3 regions of the Streptomyces sp. NBC_00207 genome follow, and region 2 is predicted to be linked to each of the others. Evidence: riboswitches for the same ligand, from Rfam matches in the RefSeq annotation. Region 2 holds a riboswitch; each other region holds the start of a gene.
The links. Region 2 has a riboswitch for thiamine pyrophosphate ahead of thiC (phosphomethylpyrimidine synthase ThiC). Riboswitches for the same ligand answer to the same signal wherever they lie in the genome.
Positions count from the first base shown of each region.

Region 1: another riboswitch for thiamine pyrophosphate. It lies ahead of OG472_RS31025 (thiamine ABC transporter substrate binding subunit); the one in region 2 lies ahead of thiC (phosphomethylpyrimidine synthase ThiC).
Region 3: another riboswitch for thiamine pyrophosphate. It lies ahead of thiO (glycine oxidase ThiO); the one in region 2 lies ahead of thiC (phosphomethylpyrimidine synthase ThiC).

Region 1 is NZ_CP130715.1:6,534,461-6,538,929, reverse strand. It holds gene OG472_RS31030 (ABC transporter permease) at 1-1,288, opposite strand, end outside; gene OG472_RS31025 (thiamine ABC transporter substrate binding subunit) at 1,384-2,481, opposite strand; TPP riboswitch at 2,565-2,674, opposite strand; gene rlmN (23S rRNA (adenine(2503)-C(2))-methyltransferase RlmN) at 2,733-3,845, opposite strand; gene OG472_RS31015 (phosphatidate cytidylyltransferase) at 3,939-4,469, opposite strand, start outside.
Region 2 is NZ_CP130715.1:4,808,256-4,812,724, forward strand. It holds gene OG472_RS22710 (hypothetical protein) at 1-20, opposite strand, end outside; gene thiC (phosphomethylpyrimidine synthase ThiC) at 995-2,782, opposite strand; TPP riboswitch at 2,777-2,922, opposite strand; gene OG472_RS22720 (YibE/F family protein) at 2,995-4,422, shown strand.
Region 3 is NZ_CP130715.1:3,061,164-3,065,632, forward strand. It holds gene metF (methylenetetrahydrofolate reductase [NAD(P)H]) at 1-23, opposite strand, end outside; gene thiE (thiamine phosphate synthase) at 170-805, opposite strand; gene OG472_RS14600 (Rv2175c family DNA-binding protein) at 882-1,247, opposite strand; gene OG472_RS14605 (NAD(P)/FAD-dependent oxidoreductase) at 1,380-2,612, opposite strand; TPP riboswitch at 2,694-2,805, shown strand; gene thiO (glycine oxidase ThiO) at 2,803-3,972, shown strand; gene thiS (sulfur carrier protein ThiS) at 3,969-4,187, shown strand; gene OG472_RS14620 (thiazole synthase) at 4,193-4,469, shown strand, end outside.

The DNA.
Region 1 (4,469 bases), 1.7 Mb from region 2:
CCACCGCGCGCAGCACCGGCAGCATGGTCCGTACGACGAAGGGCACGCCCACCAGCGCCTGCGCCAGCGGCACCAGGATCCACGAGGTCCGCAGGTCCAGCGGCGGCTCGTCCAGGGTGATGAGGAAGCCGAAGCCCACCGTCACGGCGGACACCCCGAGCGGCAGCATCAGCAGCGCGTCGAAGCCGCGTACGAAGGGCCCCGCGCGCCGGGTCAGTGCCGCGGCCGCCAGCCCCCCGATGAACAGGGCGATCGCGGTGGCGGCGAGGGCGTACTGGAGGGAGTTCCAGATCGCCTCCAACGGGGGCACCAGGAAGGTTCCGCCGCCGGCGCCCGCGTCCTGCAGCGCCCGGTAGAAGCCGAACCCGTATCCGCCGGGGGCGTCGAAGGACCGCTCGACCAGTACGGCCAGCGGCGCCACGATCAGCAGCGCGATGGTCGCCAGGACCCCGCCCAGCAGCGTGCGCTGCGCCCAGCCGCGCGGCCGGTGCGTGGTGCGGCCCGGGTCCACCAGCCGCAGCGCGGTCTCGCGCCGGCGCACGGTCCAGGCGTGCACGGCGAGGATCGCGCCGACCGCGGCGAACTGCACCATCGTCAGCACGGCGGCCGTCGGCAGGTCCAGGAGCTGCGCGGTCTGCCGGTAGACCTCCACCTCCAGGGTGGAGTACGCGGGCCCGCCCAGGATCAGTACGACGCCGAAGGAGCTGAAGGTGAACAGGAAGACCATCAGCGAGGCCGCGGCCACCGACGGGGCCAGCGCGGGCAGTGTCACGCGCCGCCAGGCGGCGAACCGGCCGGCGCCCAGCACCCGGGCGGCCTCCTCCTGGCGCGGATCGAGCTGCGCCCACAGCCCGCCGACGGTGCGGACGATGACCGCGTAGTTGAAGAAGACGTGCGCGAGGAGGATCGCCCAGACGGTGGTGTCGAGCCGGACCCCCATCGTCTCGTCCAGCAGCCCGCCGCGTCCCAGCAGCGCGAGGAAGGCGGTGCCGACGACCACGGTCGGCAGCACGAAGGGAACGGTCACCACGGCCCGCAGCAGCTGCTTGCCGGGGAACTCGAAGCGCGCGAAGACGTACGCGCCGGGGAGCGCGATCAGCAGCGTGAGCACGGTCGAGGCGAGCGCCTGCCAGGTCGTGAACCACAGCACGCCGGCGATGTCGGGCCGGGCCAGCACCTCGCCGATCCGGCCGAACTGCCAGCCCTCGTCGGTCTTGAGGCCGCGCCCGACGATCGAGGCGACGGGGTAGGCGAAGAACAGCCCGAAGAAGGCCAGCGGCACGGCCATCAGGGCGAGCCGCACGGCGGTCGACCGGCCGCCCCCGCGGGGGCCGGAGCCCGGCGCGGCGCCCCCCGACGCCGCGCCCGGCCCCTTGGTACCGCCTACTTCACGACGAGCGAGGTCCATGCCTTGACCCACTGCTCACGGTTCTTGGCGATGGTCTCGGGAGCCACGTTCTCCGGCTTCTCGACCACCACACCGTGCTTGGTGAACAGCTCCGGCAGGGCGGCGTCCTTGGTCACGGGGTTCACGAACATCTGGAGCGGCATGTCTTCCTGGAACTTCTTGCTGACCAGGAAGTCCACCAGGGCCTTGCCGCCCTCCTCGTTCTTCGCGCCCTTCAGCAGGCCCGCGAACTCGATCTGGCGGAAGCAGGTGCCGGTGGCGACGCCCGTCGGGGCCTCGGCCGGCTGCGGCTCGCCGTACAGCACCTCGACCGGCGGGCTGGAGGCGTAGGAGACGACCAGCGGGCGGTCGCCCTTGGCCTTCTTGCCTCCGGCGGAGCCGGAGAACCGCTCGTTGTAGGCCTGCTCCCAGCCGTCGACGACCTCGACGCCGTTGGCCTTCAGCTTGCTCCAGTAGTCCTTCCAGCCCTCGTCGCCGTACTTGCCGACGGAGGCGAGGAGGAAGCCGAGGCCGGGCGAGGAGGTCGCGGCGTTCTCGGTGACCAGGAGGTTCTTGTACTCCGGCTTGATCAGGTCGTCCAGCGTCTGCGGCGGGGCGATCTTCTTGTCGGCGAAGTACGCCTTGTCGTAGTTGACGCAGATGTCGCCGGAGTCGATCGGGGTGACCCGGTGCTCCTTGTCGAGGACGTACTCGGGCTTCACGTCGGCCAGGCCCTTGGCCTCGTACGGCGTGAAGATGCCGTTGTCGAGGGCGCGCGAGAGGAGGGTGTTGTCCACGCCGAAGAAGACGTCGCCGCGCGGGGAGCCCTTGGTGAGGATCTCCTGGTTCAGTGCCGCGCCGGCGTCCCCGGACTTCAGCACCTTGACCGTGTAGCCGCTCTGCTGCTCGAACTCCTTGAGGACCGTGTCGGTCACGTTGAAGGAGTCGTGCGAGACGAGGGTCACGGTCTTGGACTTGGGGGCGTCGCTCGCGCCCGCCGTCTTGTCCTTGGCGTCGCCGCCGCAGGCGCTGAGCGTGGTGACGCCCAGCGCGGCCGCGAGCGCGGCGCCCGCGATCTTCTTGGTGGTGCTCATCGGTGAATTCCTCCTGGGATGTCCAGGAGAAGACGCGGCCCTGCCCGGCGCTGCGAGAGCGGACGCCGGGCAGGGCGCAACAGCAAGAGTGGTGACCGAACTTCCTACCCCGAATGACCGGGGCGAGGTTCAGAGGGTCTGCGGATGACGGATACCGCACTCTCAGCGCTGTGGCGCTCCCCTGTCGGAATATGAAATTGGTTCGGCCACAGGGTACCCCGCGGCCGAATCTCATCGAACAGAAGCGGAACCTAGCGCTCCGAAGCGGCCAGCTGGCCGCACGCGCCGTCGATCTCCTGGCCGCGGGTGTCGCGTACGGTCACGGGCACGCCGTGGCGGGCGATGGCCTCGACGAAGGCCTTCTCGTCCTCGGGCCGCGAGGCGGTCCACTTCGAGCCCGGCGTGGGGTTCAGCGGGATCAGATTGACGTGGACACGCTTGCCCTTGAGCAGCTTGCCCAGCAGGTCACCACGCCAGGCCTGGTCGTTGATGTCGCGGATCAGGGCGTACTCGATCGAGATCCGCCGGCCCGACTTCTCCGCGTACTCCCAGGCCGCGCCGAGCACCTCGCGGACGTTCCAGCGGGTGTTCACGGGGACCAGGGTGTCGCGCAGCTCGTCGTCGGGCGCGTGCAGGGAGACGGCGAGACGGCACTTGAAGCCCTCGTCGGCGAACCGCAGCATGGCCGGGACCAGGCCGACGGTGGAGACGGTGATGCCGCGCTGCGACAGGCCCAGGCCGTCGGGCTCGGGGTCGGTGAGCCGGCGGATGGCGCCGACCACGCGGTTGTAGTTGGCCAGCGGCTCGCCCATGCCCATGAAGACGATGTTCGACAGGCGCGCCGGTCCGCCCGGGACCTCGCCGTCGCGCAGCGCGCGCATGCCGTCGACGATCTGGTGCACGATCTCGGCGGTGGAGAGGTTGCGGTCGAGTCCCGCCTGGCCGGTGGCGCAGAACGGACAGTTCATGCCGCAGCCGGCCTGCGAGGAGATGCACATCGTGACCCGGTCGGGATAGCGCATCAGCACGGACTCGACGAGCGTGCCGTCGTGCAGCTTCCACAGGGTCTTGCGCGTGGTGTCGTCGTCGCAGCTGATGTGGCGGACGACGTTCATCAGATCGGGGAGCAGCTCCTGCTGGAGCTTCTCCCGCGAGCCGGCGGGGATGTCGGTCCACTCGGCCGGGTCGTGCGCGTAGCGCGCGAAGTAGTGCTGGGAAAGCTGCTTGGCCCGGAACGGCTTCTCGCCGATCGCGGCGACCGCCTCACGGCGCTCGGCCGGGGTCATGTCGGCGAGGTGCCGGGGCGGCTTCTTGGCCCCGCGAGGGGCGACGAAGGTGAGCTCTCCCGGAACGGGGCGGGCCATGGCAGGTACTCCTTGTAAGACGAAAGGCGCGCCGCAGAAGCAGCGCGCCTTTCAAGAGTAACCGCCCGGCGTCACACGCCGCCTTTTCGCAGGTCAGCCAACACCCACGAAGGCCGCCAGCAGCAGCCACACCACCGGCGCCGTCGGCAGGAGGGAGTCGAGCCGGTCCATGATGCCGCCGTGGCCCGGCAGCAGGGTGCCCATGTCCTTGATGCCCAGGTCCCGCTTGATCATCGACTCGCCGAGGTCGCCCAGGGTGGCGCTGACCGCGACCGCGAGGCCCAGCAGCAGGCCCTGCCACCAGGCGCCGCCGTCGATCAGGAACTCCATGCACAGCGCGCCGGCCGCCATCGCGAAGGCCACCGCGCCGAACAGTCCCTCGCGGGTCTTTCCGGGGCTGATGCGCGGCGCGAGCTTGCGCTTCCCGAAGCGCCAGCCGACGGCGTAGGCCCCGGTATCGCTGACCACGGTCAGGAGCAGGAACGTGATCACGCGCTGGGGGCCGTCGTCGGCGGTGAGGAGCATCGCGACGAAGGTGGCCAGGAAGGGCACGTAGAACGCCGCGAAGGCGCCCGCGGTGACGTCCTTGAGGTAGTCCTCGGGCGGTTCGGTCATCCGCCACAC
Region 2 (4,469 bases):
GGGCTGGCGACCCCCATCATGACCAGGGCAAGCGATGCGAGGGCGCTGCCCTTCAGCCGGCAACTGCGTCTCGGCAGCGGTCCAAGCGTCGTTGACCTGGTCCTGTTCTCGGGGCTCATAGCACTCCTACTCGAAACCGACCGAACGATGTGTGTGGGCCTCTCCGGCCACATCGGTCAGCGTGGGAAGCGCTGCCGCAAGTGGCAGGACACCTCGCAGATAGGTCCTCTTATCGGACTAGTGATGCGACACCAACGGCCGCTGTGACGGACACGGAGAACGCGAGCCGTCAGGACGAGGTGTGCGACGACCAGCCGGTCGTGGCGAGTGGGAGCGCTCCGGCGCCGAAAACGGGCGGACCCGCGGCTCCCCCCATGGGTCGCGGGTCCGCTCCGTGGCTCATGTGCCGTCGAACGGTCAGTCGGTCGGCGGCAGGTGGCCGGCGGCAGGTGGGCGCGGTTGCCCGAGGCCGCGAGCTCCGCGGCTTCTGTGCCAGCATGCCGAGTCCCCCACCACGCAGAGCACCGCGCGGTCGGGCGCCCGGACCCGCTGCCGCCGCCCGGCCAGGGCCCGGGCAGGATGACGCTGCCGGCCAGAACCGTGGTCGCCCCAGCCGGGGAAGACCCATGCCGGCTGCTGGACCCCGGCCCACGGCGCCCACCCCACCCCGGCGATACGGGAAGTGGCTCGCCCTCGGCGGTTGCAGGGGAGCCCTGGGGTGCGCTGCGGGGTCGGGCTGATCGTCCTGCGTCGCCTCTGGGTTCCCGGAGCGCCGGGCGACGCCGTCGTGCTGACGAGTGCCGAGCCGGCAGGGGTGTGGAAGGACGAGCGGGGCGGCAGCCTCGTCCTGGCCGGGGACGGAACGTTCAGCGCCTCATCCGTCTGTGGCGACCGGCAGGACCGCGGCCCCGGCGCTCTTCCTGAAGAAGGGGACCGCTCGATGAGCGACGGAGGCCCGGACGGGAGCCTCCGCCGCTCACAAGGACCGTGAGGGTCAGTCGGCCAGGGGCAGGTAGACGCGGTTGCCCGAGGCCGCGAACTCGGCGGACTTCTCCGCCATGCCCGCCTGGATCTCGTCGGCCTTCAGGTCGCCGCCGTGCTCGCGGCGGATGTCCTGCGAGATCTTCATCGAGCAGAACTTCGGACCGCACATGGAGCAGAAGTGCGCGGTCTTGGCCGGCTCGGCGGGAAGGGTCTCGTCGTGGAACTCGCGGGCCGTGTCCGGGTCGAGGGCCAGGTTGAACTGGTCCTCCCAGCGGAACTCGAACCGGGCGTCCGACAGGGCGTCGTCCCACTCCTGGGCGCCGGGGTGCCCCTTGGCCAGGTCGGCGGCGTGCGCCGCGATCTTGTACGTGATGACACCGGTCTTCACGTCGTCGCGGTTGGGCAGGCCCAGGTGCTCCTTGGGCGTGACGTAGCAGAGCATCGCGGTGCCCCACCAGGCGATCATCGCGGCGCCGATGCCCGAGGTGATGTGGTCGTACGCGGGCGCGACGTCCGTGGTCAGCGGGCCGAGCGTGTAGAACGGCGCCTCCTCGCAGATCTCCTGCTGGAGGTCGATGTTCTCCTTGATCTTGTGCATCGGGACGTGGCCCGGGCCCTCGATCATCGTCTGGACGTTGTGGCGCTTGGCGATCGTGTTCAGCTCGCCCAGCGTCTTCAGCTCCGCGAACTGCGCCGCGTCGTTGGCGTCCGCGATGGAGCCGGGGCGCAGGCCGTCGCCCAGCGAGTACGTGACGTCGTACGTCGCGAGGATGTCGCAGAGCTCTTCGAAGTTCGTGTAGAGGAAGTTCTCCTTGTGGTGCGCGAGGCACCACGCGGCCATGATCGAGCCGCCGCGCGAGACGATGCCGGTCTTGCGGCGGGCGGTCAGCGGCACGTAGGGCAGCAGCACGCCGGCGTGGACCGTCATGTAGTCGACGCCCTGCTCGGCCTGCTCGATGACCGTGTCCTTGTAGATCTCCCAGGTCAGGTCCTCGGCGCGGCCGTCGACCTTCTCCAGCGCCTGGTAGAGCGGCACGGTGCCGATCGGGACGGGGGAGTTGCGCAGCACCCACTCGCGGGTGGTGTGGATGTTGCGGCCCGTCGAGAGGTCCATGACCGTGTCGGCGCCCCACTTGGTCGCCCAGGTCATCTTGTCGACCTCCTCCTCGATGGAGGAGGTGACCGCGGAGTTGCCGATGTTGGCGTTGACCTTCACCAGGAACCGCTTGCCGATGATCATCGGCTCGATCTCGGGGTGGTTCACGTTCGCCGGAAGCACCGCACGACCTGCGGCGATCTCCTCGCGGACGACCTCGGGGGAGACGTTCTCCCGGATCGCGACGTACTCCATCTCCGGGGTGATCTCGCCCCGGCGGGCGTACGCGAGCTGCGTGACGGCCTGGCCGCCACGGCCCCGGCGGGGCTGGCGCGGGCGGCCCGGGAAGACCGCGTCGAGGTTCTTGAGGCCACCGCGCGGCGAGGTGTGCTTGATGCCGTCGTCCTCGGGGCGCACGGGACGGCCCGCGTACTCCTCGGTGTCGCCGCGGCCGATGATCCAGTTCTCGCGCAGCGGGGCGAGGCCCCGGCGGACGTCGGTCTCGATCTGCGGATCGGTGTACGGACCGGACGTGTCGTAGAGCGTCACGTCCTTGCCGTTGGTGAGGTGGACCTGGCGGACCGGCACCCGGATGTCGGGGCGGGAGCCCGCCACGTAGCCCTTGTGCCAGCCGGGCTGGCGCTCGGTCTGGCCATCGGCGTCCTGGCTGACGGCAGGCGTGCGTGCGTCCTGAATGGTCATGAGACCTGATCTCCCTACGCCGGCATTACCCGGTAACAGGTTCGGCGGTCGACGCAGCCTCTTCCCGTACGCATCCGTGATGCGCGTACGGTGATCAGCGTCCTCTCAGCCCGGTGCTCCGAGCTCCCGCGTTGTGCAAAGTAGCCCCCACGCTAGCGTCATCCATGGCGTGCTGAACAGTGGGCCCCCTCATCTCTTGCGATGATCTGCTGGTGACGTCCTCGCCGCAGCCCCCCACCGAGCCCACAGAGCCCCATGGCCACACCGGCCACGCGCACGACGGCCCGGGGCACTCCGCCGGGCACTCGTCCGAGTCCTCCGGGGGTCCTTCCGCCGGTCATTCCCACGGCCACGGTCACAGCCACGGGCACGGCCCGGCGGCCCCCGTCTCGAAGCACCTGCGCAAGGTCATCGCGGCCGTACTGATCCCCTTCGCCACCGCCGTTGTCATCGGCCTGGTGGTGCTCTGGCCGGGCGGCGCCCCCGCCCACGAGCGCACGGGGGTGGGATTCGACCGGCAGACCCAGCAGGGCACGGTCGTCTCGCTCGAACGCGTCGACTGCAAATCGGTGAACGCCGCACAGGTACCGCCGACCGCGAACCCCTCCACCCCCGAGGGCCGTGAGGCCCAGGCCGCGCAGACCGGCGAGTGCAAGAAGGCCACCGTCGAGATCGGCACCGGCCCGGACAAGGGCCGCACCTTCGTGGAGGTCGTCCAGCCGGGTGCGCCGCGGCAGTTGGCGGACGGCCAGGAGGTGGTCGTGGCGTACGCGCCCGACGCCCCCCGCGACCTCCAGTACTCGGTGATCGACGTGAACCGCAAGATCCCGCTTGCGGTGCTGGCCGGCATCTTCGCGCTCGCGGTCGTCCTCGTCGGGCGGATGCGCGGGCTGTTCGCACTGATCGCGCTGATCGTCAGCTTCGGCGTGCTGACGCTGTTCATCCTCCCGGCCATCCTGCAGGGTTCGAACCCGCTCGTCGTCGCGGTGGTCGGGGCGAGCGCCATCATGCTGATCGCGCTCTACATGTGCCACGGCCTGACCGCCCGCACCTCGGTCGCCGTCCTCGGCACCCTCGTCTCGCTGGTGCTGATCGGCCTGCTGGGCTCGGTGTTCATCGACTGGGCGTCCCTCACCGGCAACACGGACGACAACACCGGGCTGATCCACGGGCTGTACCCGGACATCGACATGAGCGGTCTGCTGCTCGCAAGCATCATCATCGGATCGCTCGGCGTGCTCGACGACGTGACGGTCACCCAGACTTCGGCCGTCTGGGAACTGCACCAGGCGGACCCCTCGATGGGGTCGCGCGCCCTGTACCGGGCGGCCATCAGGATCGGCCGCGACCACATCGCGTCGGTCGTCAACACGCTGGTGCTGGCCTACGCGGGCGCCGCACTGCCCCTGCTCCTGCTGTTCTCGATCGCGAACAGCAGCATGGGCTCGGTGGCGAACAGCGAGCTGGTCGCGGTGGAAATCGTACGGACCCTCGTGGGCTCGATCGGACTGGTGGCCTCGGTCCCCGTGACGACGGCACTGGCCTCGCTGGTGGTTTCCGCCGACCGGCCGGCATCCCCGGACGTCGCGCCGGCCGCGGGGCCGGTCCGCGGCGGCCGGGGCCGGCGGCGCAAGCGCTGAAGGAGGTTTCCCGAACGGGGCTTCCCGAAGGGAGGGGCGGGCGGGCG
Region 3 (4,469 bases), 1.7 Mb from region 2:
GTGGAAGCGGTACCAGAGGCCATGTGGGCAGGTTAGACGCGGCCGGCCGGTCGCCGAAGCGCCGTCCGCCTTTTGGACACGTTTTTGGACACTTGAGGACGAGCCCCTGGTCAAGCAGGGGATGAACCGGTAAAGGGGGCGCGCTGCCCTCTGTCCGGGCGGACAGGACTCAGCCGAGCCGGGCCCGGACGCGCTTGGCGAGTTCCGCAGCGGCCGCACCGGGGTCGGTGGCCTCGGTGAGGGCGCGGACGACCACGACGCGGGTGGCGCCGGCGTCCAGCACCTCGTCCAGGTTCGTGCTGTCGATGCCGCCGATGGCGAACCAGGGCCGGTCCTGCTCCAGCGAGGCCGCGTACCGGACCAGCCCCAGGCCGGGGGCGTGGCGGCCGGGCTTGGTGGGGGTGGGCCAGCAGGGGCCGGTGCAGAAGTAGTCCACGCCGGGCTCGGCGACGGCGGCGTCGACCTCGTCCTCCGCGTGGCAGGAGCGGCCGATCAGCACGCGCTCGCCGAGGATGGCGCGGGCCGCGGGGACGGGGATGTCGCCCTGGCCGAGGTGGAGGACGTCGGAGCCGATGGCGTGGGCGACGTCGGCGCGGTCGTTCACCGCGAGGAGCTTGCCGTGGCGGCGTGCGGCCTCGGCGAACACCTGGAGGTGTTCGAGCTCCTCCCCCGCCTCCATGCCCTTGTCCCGGAGCTGGACGATGTCCACGCCTCCGGCCAGGACGGCGTCGAGGAACTCGGGGAGGTCACCCTGCCGCTTGCGGGCGTCCGTGCAGAGGTAGAGCCGGGCGTCGGACAGCTGCATGGGTGAACCCCCCGTGGTGGAGGCGGTGTACGGGCGCGGGGCCCGTACACCGCGGTGGAGCGAACTGCGGATCAGGTCAGAGGGCGAGCGCCTGAGCGCGGCGCTTCACCTCCGTGCCGCGATTCTCGCTCAGCGCCTGCACGGGAGTGCCGGGCAGGGTCGGATCCTCGGTGAAGAGCCACTCCAGGATCTCCTCGTCGGTGAAGCGGTCGTCGCGCAGTACGGTCAGCAGACCGACCAGGCCCTTGACGACCTTGTCGCCGTCGATGAAGGGAGCCGGCACCTGCAGGGAACGGTTCTCGCCCCGGCGGACGGCGATGAGCTGCCCTTCCTTGACCATCTGGCGGACCCGGGTCACCTCGATGTTCAGCATCTCCGCGATGTCGGGGAGGTACAGCCACGAGGGGACAAGGGCATCGATCTTTGCGTCAATCTCGGTCACGGACACAAGCCTGCCATCTCGGCTCCGCCGCCGGTACCTGAGCAGCCCCGTCCGGGTCGCGGCCCGGACCGGGCCCCGCCCGGGACCCCGCGCCGCAAAGGCCGGCGGGGCTGGTTTTCAGCCCCGCCGGCGTCAGGCCGAGGCCGACTTCAGCGGGGTCGCGGGGTCGGTGACCTTGGCGGGGTCCAGAGGGACCGCCGTCTCGATCAGGCGGCGGCCCTGTGCCACGTCGCGGGGGCGGCCCACCGCCAGGACCGCGACCAGCGCGCCGCCCCGCAGCCAGCACACCGACCAGGCCGGTCCGGCCGGGTCTCCGCGCCAGAGCAGGGTGTCGGCCCCGCCGTGGTGTCCGGCGTACTGCACGAACCGGCCGAACTGCTCCGACCAGAAGTACGGCACCGGGTCGTACACCCGGGCCGGCTCCCCGGCGCCGGCGCCGGCCAGGATGTTCGCCGCCACCGTCCGCGGCCCCTGGAGCGCGTTGTCCCAGTGGTGCACGAGCAGCCGCTTCCCGTACCGCCCGGAGGGGAAGGAGGCGCAGTCTCCGACCGCGTACACGCCGGGCAGGGAGGTGCGCAGGTACGCGTCGGCGGTGACCGAGCCGTCGGTGCCCAGTTCCACACCGGTCCCGGCCAGCCATCCCGTGGCGGGGCGCGCGCCGATGCCCACGACGACCGCGCCGGCCGGCAGGGCGCGCCCGTCCGCGAGCAGGACCCGGCCCTCCTCGATCCCGGCGACCTTCGCGCCGGTGATCAGCCCGGCGCCCGCCTCCTCGTACCAGCGCGCCATCGGTTCGGCGACCTCGGCGGGCAGTGCCCCCGCCAGCACCCGGTCCGCCGCCTCGACCACGGTCACCGCGCAGCCCGCCTCGCGGGCCGCGGTGGCGAACTCGGCGCCGATCCAGCCCGCCCCGACGACCACCGTCGAGGGCGCGGCCGCCAGGACCGGGCGCAGCCGCGCCGCGTCGTCCAGCGTGCGCAGCAGGTGGACGCCCGGGACGCCCTCGGTGCCGGCGAGGGTCAGCGGCTCGGCGCCGGTCGCCAGGACGAGGACCTCGTACGGGACCGGGCCGGCCTCGGTGTCCAGCTCGCGGTCGGCGGCCCGGAGCCCGGTGACCTCCGTCCCGAGCCGCAGCTCGATGCCGAGCCCCTCGAAGTCCACGTCGAAGGCGGAGTCCTCGGCCTTGCCGAGCAGGACCGCCTTGGACAGCGGGGGCCGGTCGTAGGGCTGGTGGGGTTCGGCGCCCAGGAGGGTCAGGGGGCCGGCGAATCCCTGCTCGCGCAGGGCGACCGCGGTCTGCACCCCGGCCATTCCGGCGCCGACGATCACGACGCCGCGCTCTTTGTGTTCCGTCTGCTCGCTCACCCGGCCACCCTAATCATCTGACGCTCCGTCAGGAATAGGTGCCGCCTTACCGGCCGTCCGGGGCCGGGATAGTCTGGCCACCGTACCTATCGCGGGAGTCCGGCGCACCGGGCTGAGAGGGAGGCTGGCCGGCCTCCGACCGTACGAACCTGATCCGGGTCATGCCGGCGAAGGGAGGGGCTGGACGCCCATGCACTCATCTCGGAAGGGATCCGACGTCCTCGTCATCGGGGGCGGGATCATCGGTCTGGTCACCGCCTGGCGGGCCGCGGCGCGCGGGATGCGCACCGTACTCGCCGACCCGGCACCCGGCGGCGGCGCCGCCCAGGTTGCGGCCGGCATGCTCGCCCCCGTCACCGAACTGCACTTCGGCGAGGAAGCCCTCCTGGGCCTCGGCCTTGCCTCCGCCGCACGCTATCCGGAGTTCGCCGCCGAGCTCGCCGACGCGAGCGGCGGCATGGACATCGGCTTCCGCGCCTGCGGCACCCTCGCCGTCGCCCTCGACTCCGACGACCGGCTCCACCTGCGGGAACTGCACGCGCTGCAGCGCCGCTGCGGCCTGGAGTCCGAGTGGCTCACCGGCCGCGAGTGCCGCCGCCTGGAGCCCATGCTCGCCCCGGGCGTGCGCGGCGGCCTGCGCGTGGACGGCGACCACCAGGTCGACCCGCGCCGGCTCGCGGCCGCCCTGCTGGCCGCCTGCGAGCGGGCCGGCGTGATCATCCACCGGGCCGCCGTGGAACGGCTCCTGGTCACCGCCGACCGGGCGGCCGGGGCCGCACTCGACGACGGTACGGAGCTGCGCGCCGCCCAGGTGGTCCTGGCGGCGGGCTCGCTCAGCGGCAGGCTGGCGGGCGTACCGCCGGAGGTGCTGCCTCCCGTACGGCCGGTCAAGGGCCAGGTCCTGCGCCTGTCCGTGCCCCCGGCCTACGCGCCGTTCCTGTCCCGGACCGTCCGGGCGGTCGTCCGCGGCAGCCACGTCTACCTGGTGCCGCGCGAGAACGGCGAACTCGTCGTCGGCGCCACCAGCGAGGAACTCGGCTGGGACACCACGGTCACCGCGGGCGGGGTCTACGAACTCCTGCGCGACGCCCACGAACTGGTCCCCGGCATCACCGAACTCCCCCTCACCGAGACCCGTGCGGGGCTGCGCCCCGGCTCGCCCGACAACGCCCCGCTGCTCGGCCCGACCGACCTGCCGGGCCTGCACCTGGCCACCGGGCACTACCGCAACGGGGTGCTGCTGACCCCGCTCACCGGCGAGGTGCTCGCCGAGCTGCTGGCCACCGGCGAAGTGCCGGAAATCGCGCGCCCCTTCACCCCCCGCCGGTTCTCCGCCGCACGTCAGGAGTCGTACGCATGAACCTCCCCGCCTCCGTCTCCCTCTCCGTCAACGGCGAGCCGCGCGAGGTCGCGGCCGGCACCACGCTCGACAGCGTGGTCGCGACCCTGACCACGGCCCCCTCCGGCGTCGCCGCCGCGCTCAACGAGACCGTGGTCCCGCGCGGTCAGTGGCCGGCCACGCCGGTGGGCGACGGCGACCGGGTCGAAATCCTCACCGCGGTCCAGGGGGGCTGAGCGCCATGGCGGACGACCTCTTCACCCTCGGCGGCCGGACCTTCTCCTCCCGCCTGATCATGGGCACGGGCGGGGCCCCGAGCCTGGACGTGCTGGAACGCTCGCTGGTCGCGTCCGGCACCGAACTCACGACGGTCGCGATGCGGCGCCTCGACCCCACGGTCCAGGGCTCCGTCCTCTCCGTCCTGACCAAGCTCGGCATCGCGGTCCTGCCCAACACGGCGGGCTGCTTCACGGCCGGCGAGGCCGTGCTCACGGCCCGGCTGGCCCGGGAGGCGCTGG